2 regions of the Paracoccus saliphilus genome follow, and region 2 is predicted to be linked to the other one. Evidence: riboswitches for the same ligand, from Rfam matches in the RefSeq annotation. Region 2 holds a riboswitch; the other holds the start of a gene.
What was found. Region 2 has a riboswitch for thiamine pyrophosphate ahead of JHX88_RS00800 (thiamine ABC transporter substrate-binding protein). Riboswitches for the same ligand answer to the same signal wherever they lie in the genome.
Positions count from the first base shown of each region.

Region 1: another riboswitch for thiamine pyrophosphate. It lies ahead of thiC (phosphomethylpyrimidine synthase ThiC); the one in region 2 lies ahead of JHX88_RS00800 (thiamine ABC transporter substrate-binding protein).

Region 1 is NZ_CP067140.1:3,894,497-3,898,506, forward strand. It holds gene thiC (phosphomethylpyrimidine synthase ThiC) at 1-1,480, opposite strand, end outside; TPP riboswitch at 1,578-1,701, opposite strand; gene JHX88_RS18660 (alkene reductase) at 1,844-2,911, shown strand; gene JHX88_RS18665 (bifunctional ADP-dependent NAD(P)H-hydrate dehydratase/NAD(P)H-hydrate epimerase) at 3,030-4,010, opposite strand, start outside.
Region 2 is NZ_CP067140.1:173,494-177,503, forward strand. It holds gene JHX88_RS00795 (thiamine/thiamine pyrophosphate ABC transporter permease ThiP) at 1-813, opposite strand, end outside; gene JHX88_RS00800 (thiamine ABC transporter substrate-binding protein) at 789-1,772, opposite strand; TPP riboswitch at 1,804-1,904, opposite strand; gene mutS (DNA mismatch repair protein MutS) at 2,006-4,010, shown strand, end outside.

The DNA of each region.
Region 1 (4,010 bases), 660 kb from region 2:
TGTAGGTAATCACGCCGGTCTTCACGTCATCACGGTCAGGCAGGCCCAGATGCTCCTTGGGTGTGACATAGCACAGCATCGCCGTGCCGAACCAACCGATCATCGCCGCACCGATGGCGCTGGTGATATGGTCATATCCCGGCGCGATGTCCGTCGTCAGCGGCCCAAGCGTGTAGAAAGGCGCCTCGCCGCAATGGGTCAGCTGCTTGTCCATGTTCTCCTTGATCTTGTGCATCGGCACATGGCCGGGGCCCTCGATCATGACCTGGCAGTCTTTTTCCCACGCGATCTGCGTCAACTCGCCCAGGGTTTCCAGCTCGGCGAATTGCGCTGCGTCATTGGCATCCGCGATAGAGCCGGGGCGCAACCCGTCGCCAAGGCTGAAGCTGACATCATAGGCGCGCATGATGTCGCAGATCTCGTCGAAATGCTCATACAGGAATGACTCGCGGTGGTGATGCAGGCACCATTTCGCCATGATCGAGCCGCCACGGCTGACGATCCCCGTCACCCGCTCGGCAGTCAGGTGGATGAAGGGCAGCCGCACACCGGCATGGATGGTGAAATAATCCACCCCCTGCTCGGCCTGCTCAATCAGCGTGTCACGGAACACCTCCCATGACAGGTCCTCGGCCACCCCGTTCACCTTCTCCAGCGCCTGATAGATCGGCACGGTGCCGATCGGCACAGGGCTGTTGCGGATGATCCAGTCGCGGATATTGTGGATGTTGCGCCCAGTAGACAGGTCCATGACCGTATCGGCGCCCCAACGGATCGCCCAGACCATCTTCTCGACCTCTTCCTCCATCGAGGAGGTGACCGCCGAATTGCCGATATTGGCGTTGATCTTGACCAAGAAGTTGCGGCCGATGGCCATCGGCTCGATCTCGGGATGGTTGATATTGGCGGGGATGATTGCGCGGCCCGAGGCTATTTCCTGCCGCACGAATTCCGGCGTGACGTGATCGGGAATGGCTGCGCCCCAGTCATTTCCGTCGCGGACCAGCTTTTCCTTCGCCGCTTTCCGGCCAAGGTTCTCACGGATGGCGACGAATTCCATCTCTGGCGTAACGATACCGGCGCGGGCATAGGCCATCTGCGTCACCGCCCCGCTTTTCGCCCTGAGCGGTTCATGCCGCAGCGGGAATCCCGGCACCAGCCGCTCACCCGTGGCAAAGCCGTTATCCTCGGGCTTGACCACGCGGCCATCGTAACGCTCGACATCCCCGCGTCCGGTGATCCAGTCCTCGCGCAGGCGCGGCAATCCCTTGGCGATATCGATCACCGCCTGCGGATCGGTATAGGGCCCCGAGCTGTCATATACACTCATCGGCGGCTCCATGGCCGAGGGGTGCAGCTCGATCTCGCGCATCGGCACGCGGATATCGGGATGCATCTCTCCCGGATGCCAGGCCTTGCGCGAGGCGGGCAGAGGTCCGGTGGTGATTTCAGGTGCGGCGGGCTGGCTGTGCTTATTCATGGCGTCTCCTCAAGCATCACTCGAAAAGACCCAGAATGATGGTTGAGGCAGAAAGCGACCGAACTGCGGTCCTTGCGGGGCCGCCACGGCCCAAAGAGCGGATGCCCTTCGGTCTTCCTACGCCAGTATCAACTGGGTCAGGTTCAAAGGGTCGCTGCACCGTGACTCGCGTCACCAATCAGCCTCTCAGTCCCTCGGGCGGGACTCCCCTGACGTGACGCAACGTCACAAACACGACAGGACTTGTCAAGCGCGGCTTTGCGCGACGCGGGAAGCGGATATGCGCAGCAGCACGTTGAAAGCCCTTCCCGGCGGGCACAGTTCATATCGGCAAAGCATTTCGTCACGATGAAAGGACGTTCGATGGCTTCCCTTTTCGATCCGTTGCAACTGGGCCCGCTGCGCCTGAGGAACCGCGTCATCATGGCCCCGCTGACCCGCAGCCGTGCCGGTGCCAAACGTGTCCCCAATGCGCTGATGGCCGAATATTACCGCCAGCGTGCCGGAGCCGGACTGATCCTGTCCGAGGCAACCAGCGTCACCCCGATGGGCGTCGGCTATGCCGACACGCCCGGCATCTGGAACGAAGAACAGGTCGAGGGCTGGAAGGCTGTCACCAGCGCAGTGCACGAGGCGGGCGGGACGATTTTCCTGCAGCTCTGGCATGTCGGACGCATCTCTCATCCGATGTTCCTGGACGGAGAGCTTCCCGTCGCGCCAAGTGCCATCCAGCCCGCGGGCCATGTCAGCCTGGTGCGTCCGAAAACCGCCTATGTGACGCCACGTGCGCTGGAAACCGATGAAATCCCTGGCATCGTCGAGGCCTATCGCCAGGGCGCCGAGAACGCCAAACGCGCCGGTTTCGATGGGGTCGAAATCCATGCCGCCAATGGCTACCTCATCGACCAGTTCCTGCAGGATCGCAGCAACAAACGGAGCGACCGCTATGGTGGTTCGATCGAGAACCGGGTGCGACTGCTGAACGAGATCACCGATGCGGTGATCGATGTCTGGGGCGCGAAGCGCGTGGGCGTGCATCTGGCGCCACGTGGGGACAGTCATGACCTGGGCGACAGCGATCCCGCCGCCCTGTTCACGCAAGTCGCCCGCGACATGGCGGCTCGCGGCGTGGCATTCCTCGCCCTGCGAGAGCGGATCGCCGAAGACAGCCTTCTGCCCAAGATCAAGCAGGCTTTCGGCGGCGTGGTCATCGCCAATGAAGGCCTGACCCGTGAAAGCGCCTCGCAATTGTTGGCAGAGGGTCATGCCGACGCCGCCGCCTTCGGGCGCGACTTCATCACGACGCCCGACCTGTCCGAGCGGTTTCGCAAGGGCCTGACGCTGAACGAGGCGAGGCCGGACAGCTTCTATGCCGGCGGAGCGGAAGGCTATACCGATTACCCGGTCGCGGAATCGATCGCCGCAGAGTAAGAACCGCCTCCTGCGCCTGCCACCCCGGTGGGCGCAGTCGGGCATTAAGATTACCTCTATGCCGGAAACCGTGATCGGTGCATGGGCCGACCAGAAATCAGGCGAAATCTGCCCCGGCCTAGAGTCCAAGTTCCCGGAACAGAAAGGGCAATTGTTCGGGCAGATCGTCGGCAATCAGACCGGGGCCAAAGCGTCGGGCAGCCTTGGCGTGGATCGCGACACCAAGCGCGGCTGCTTCGAATGCCGCGATCCCGCGCGCCAGGAATCCGACGATCAATCCGGCGAGGACATCGCCCGTCCCTGCCGTGGCCAGCCATGGTACATCACTGGCCGAATGGATATATGCCTGCCCGTCGGGCGCGGCGATCACCGTGTCGGGGCCTTTCAGAAGCACGACCGCACCGCAGCGCCTCGCCGCCTCGCGCAATGCGTCGACGCGGGAAAAGGCGGGGCCGCGCCGGGGCGTCTCGGCCAGCCGTCCGGCGAGATCGGGAAAGAGCCGTGCGAATTCTCCGGCATGGGGCGTCAGAACGCAGTTATCCGAAAGCCCCTCCGGCCAATGCGGCGCCTGTGCCAACGCCGTCAGCGCGTCGGCATCCAGCACGCAGGGTCGGGCGTGATCCAGCACGACCGGCAGCAAGCTTGCCGCTCGGTCCACACCACAGCCGGGACCAAGGCAGAGCCCGGCAACGCGCGGATCCGTCAGCATCGCCCGCACCTGCCCGGCATCGTCCAATTTGCGCCGCATCAGCGCGTCGGGCGGTCCCGCATGTTCCGCCATGGCGGCGGAGGGCGGGCAGAGCGTCACCAAACCGGCCCCGCCACGCAGCGCAGCCCGCGCGGCCAGCCTCGCCGCTCCGCCATGCCCTGCAGGACCAGCCACCACCAGCGCATGCCCATGGCTGTATTTGTGCCCGGCGGGATGTCCCGCAGAACCCCCCTTGCCCAAGGCAATCCGGGCGCGCGTGCTGAAATCGCCCATGCGGCTGTCCCGGACGGGAAACTCCGGCCAGATGGCGCCAAGCATGGGCGAACGCCTCGCATTCGCCGCCTGATCCACTTGCCTTTCGCGCCAATGCCGCAATCCGATATCTGCGAT
Region 2 (4,010 bases):
CTGCGTTTCGTGCAGCCCCGCGCCGAAAGCGGCGGGGATCGTGATCCAGCGGGCCAATGTCATCGCAGCAAGGCTTAGCCCGATTTGCACCAGCCCCAGCATCGCCGCCCGGCCCAGATCGAAATCGAAACGAAAAGCCTGATAGATAGCCAGTTCGACCGTGGTGGCCGATGGCCCGCCACCAAGCGCAAGGGCAACGGTGAACGAGGTCAGGCAGACCAGGAACACTGCCAGCCACACTCCTGGCAGGACCGAACGGAGCATCGGGCGTTCCAGATGCCGGGCGATATCCGCAGGCGTAAAGGCAAGGCTTTCAGCCAGGCGGAACCGCTCGGCCGGGATTGCCTGCCACCCCTGCAGGATCAGCCGCACCGAGAGCGGCAAGTTGAAGAAGACATGGGCAAGGATGACGCCCTGCCAACCATAAATGCTCATCTCTGGCAGGCCCAGAAGGCGCAACCCGTCATTGATCGCGCCGTTACGCCCAAAGACCGAGATCAACCCCATGATCGCCACGATCACCGGCAGGATGAAGGGCGCGCCCAGCAACGTGACCAGCGCCGCCTTTCCGGGAAAGCGCCGCCTCGCCAGCGCGCGTGCCACCGGGATTGCCAGTATGGCGGACAAGGCGGCGGATAGCACCGCCTGCCAGACCGTGAACCGCACGGCGCGCCAATCCCATATTCCCAGTCCCGACAATCCGCGCGCCTGCCACGCCACCGCCGCCAGCGTGCCCAGGATCAGCGCTGCCAGGGCGGTGGCAATCAGCACACCGCCGGGGTCGCGCTTTATTGCGAGAATGCCCGCAGCCATTCATCCAGAGCCGGTTTGCGAAGGGCTTCGGCCTCGTCCTCATTGTAGAACAGGGTTTTTTCGGGGCGGGGCAGGTCGCGCATGACCTCGGGCCATTCTTCCCGCGGCAACTTGGCAGGCATCGACCAGTTGGCCAGCGGGATCGTCCGTTGGAATTCTGGCGTCAGAATCCAATCCATGAATTCTTGCGCCAGTTCGGGTTGATCGGTCGATTTTACCTGCGCGGCAAGCTCGGCCATGAAGTAATGCCCCTCGGGAAAGATCGCGGCATGTTTGGTCGTGTCGCCTTCTGCCTCGATATGATAGGCGGGCGAGGTTGTGTAGGACAGCACCATGTCTGCCTCTCCATCGGTGAACATGCCGTAGGATTCCGACCAGCCCTTTGTCACGGTCAGGACCTTTGGGGCCAGTTTGGCCCACGCCTCGGGGGTGTCGTCGCCATAGACCGACTTGACCCACAACAGCAGGGCGAGGCCGGAGATCGAGGCGCGCGGGTCCTGGATGACGATCTTCAGATCGTCAGGCGCGTTCAGCAATTCGTCGAAGCTGGCGGGCGGGTTCTCCAGCCGCGTCTCGTCATAGACGAAGGCCGTCTCGCCCCAGTTATAGGGCAGGAAGATCTCATCGCTCCATTCCACCGGCAGTGACAGGTCCGAGATATCCTGACCATGCGGCGCGAACAGGCCCGAGGTGCGGGCGCGGGCCGTCACATCGGTGTTCAGGCCAAAGACGATATCGGCATCGGTGCCTTCGCCTTCCATCAGGATACGGGGCAGGATGTCGCCGGTGACGAATTCCAGGTCACAGTCGCAGAAAGCTTCGAAACCCTTTTCGATCTTGGGTCCCGGCCCCCATTCGCTGGCGATGTAATCGCCGGCATAGACGGTCAGCACGGGCTTGTCCTGGGCAAATGCCGGTGTGGCAGCCAGCAGTGCCGCGGCAATCATCCGGATTTTCATCGCCGAGCCTCCTCTTTTGCGGTGTCGAAAGAAAGGGCAGCGAAACCTTCCCTCCGCCGGGGTCAACCGGATCAGGTTCAACGGGTCCGCGATCACGCGTCTCAGCCCGAACGGGCCCCCCGAGGTATCCGCGCAGCATAGTGCAGCTGTGACACTTCGCAAGGTGAAAGCGAGGTTTCCAATGCTGGCGCGGACGGCTAGAAACATCGCCACGAGGGAAGAGAAGGACCGGCATGAGCGATCAGCCCACCCCGATGATGGCACAATATCTGGCGATCCGAGATGCGAATCCGGGCGCGCTGCTGTTTTATCGCATGGGCGATTTCTACGAGATGTTCTTCGAGGACGCCGTGCAGGCCGCCGCGGCGCTCGACATTGCCCTGACCAAGCGCGGCACCCATCAGGGAGAGCCGATCCCGATGTGTGGCGTGCCAGTTCATGCCGCTGAAAGCTATCTGCTGACACTGATCCGCAAGGGATTTCGTGTCGCCATCGCCGAACAGATGGAGGACCCGGCTGAGGCCAAGAAGCGCGGTAGCAAATCGGTCGTTGCGCGGGATGTCGTACGGCTCGTCACGCCGGGCACGCTGACCGAGGAATCCCTGCTGGAAGCGCGGCGTCACAATTTCCTTGCCGCCTTTGCGCAGGTTCGGGAGGAGGGGGCATTGGCATGGGTCGATATCTCGACTGGCGCATTCCAGGTGATGGAATGCCCCTTGCCGCGCCTGTCCCCGGAATTGGCACGACTGGCTCCGCGTGAATTGCTTGCGGCCGACGAGGCCGGGCTCGAGGACTTGGCCGCCGAGGCCGGGGCGGCGCTGACCGATCTGCATGCCAGCGCATTCGACAGCACAGCGGGTGCTCGGCGGCTCTGTGCGCTCTACGGGGTGGAAACGCTGGACGGGTTCGGCAGTTTCTCCCGCGCCGAGTTGTCGGCGATGGGTGCGATTGTCGACTACCTGGAGATGACGCAGAAGGGGAAATTGCCGCTACTGCGCCATCCGACCCGCGAAAGGGCGGGCGGGGCAATGCAGATCGACGCTGCGACGAGGCGCAATCTTGAACTGACGCAGGCGCTGTCGGGTGGGCGCGAGGGCTCTTTGCTGGCCGCCATCGATCGCACCGTGACCGCCGCAGGTGCGCGGCTGCTGGAGCGTCGTATCAGTGCCCCGTCCCGCGATCTGGCACTGATCCATGCGCGGCAGGACGCGGTGGCGCAGCTTGTGGACGATGCTCGCCTCTCGGCTGATCTGCGCGAGGCGTTGGCTCGGGTCCCCGATATGGACCGGGCGCTCTCCCGGCTGGCATTGGAACGTAGCGGGCCGCGCGATCTGGCGGCGATTCGGGCCGGGCTGACGCAAGGGGCGGCGATTGCCGAACGCTTGCCAGAGGATGCCGCGCAAGTTCTGTCCGATGCGGCCCGCGACCTGATCGGTCATGACGAGTTGATCGACCTGTTGGATAACGCTCTGGTGGCCGAACCTCCTCTGCTGGCCCGCGACGGAGGCTTTGTTGCACCCGGTTACGACGAGGATCTGGACCAAACCCGCAAACTGCGCGACGAAGGGCGCGGCGTAATCGCCTCGATGCAGGCCGATTATGCGGCGAAGGCCGGGGTTCAAAGCCTGAAGATCAAACATAACAATGTGCTGGGCTACTTCATCGAAACCACGGCGACCCATGCCGAGAAGATGATGAAGCCTCCCTTGTCCGAGACATTCATTCACCGCCAGACTACCGCGAACCAGATCCGCTTTACCACGGTGGAGCTGAGCGAGTTGGAAACCCGTATCCTCAACGCCCGTGATCGTGCGCTGGAGATCGAACGCGAGATTTTCACACAGCTGCGCAGCGCTGTGCTGGATCGGGCGGCGCAGATCGGACAGGCGGCCCGCGCATTGGCCGAAATCGACCTTGCCGGCGCCTTCGCCGATATCGCGGCAGGTGAGGGTTGGACCCGCCCCCGCGTCGATGACAGCCGCGCCTTTGTCATCGAAGGTGGAAGGCATCCGGTCGTCGAAAGGGCGCTGAAGCGAAAATCAGAAAGCTTTGTCGCGAATGACTGTGTGCTCACGGCTGGTGATACCCCGGCGATCTGGTTGCTGACCGGACCGAACATGGCAGGGAAATCGACCTTTCTGCGGCAGAACGCGCTGATTGCGGTGCTGGCGCAGGCCGGGGGTTTCGTGCCCGCCCGGCAGGCCCATATCGGCATGGTCAGCCAGTTGTTCAGCCGGG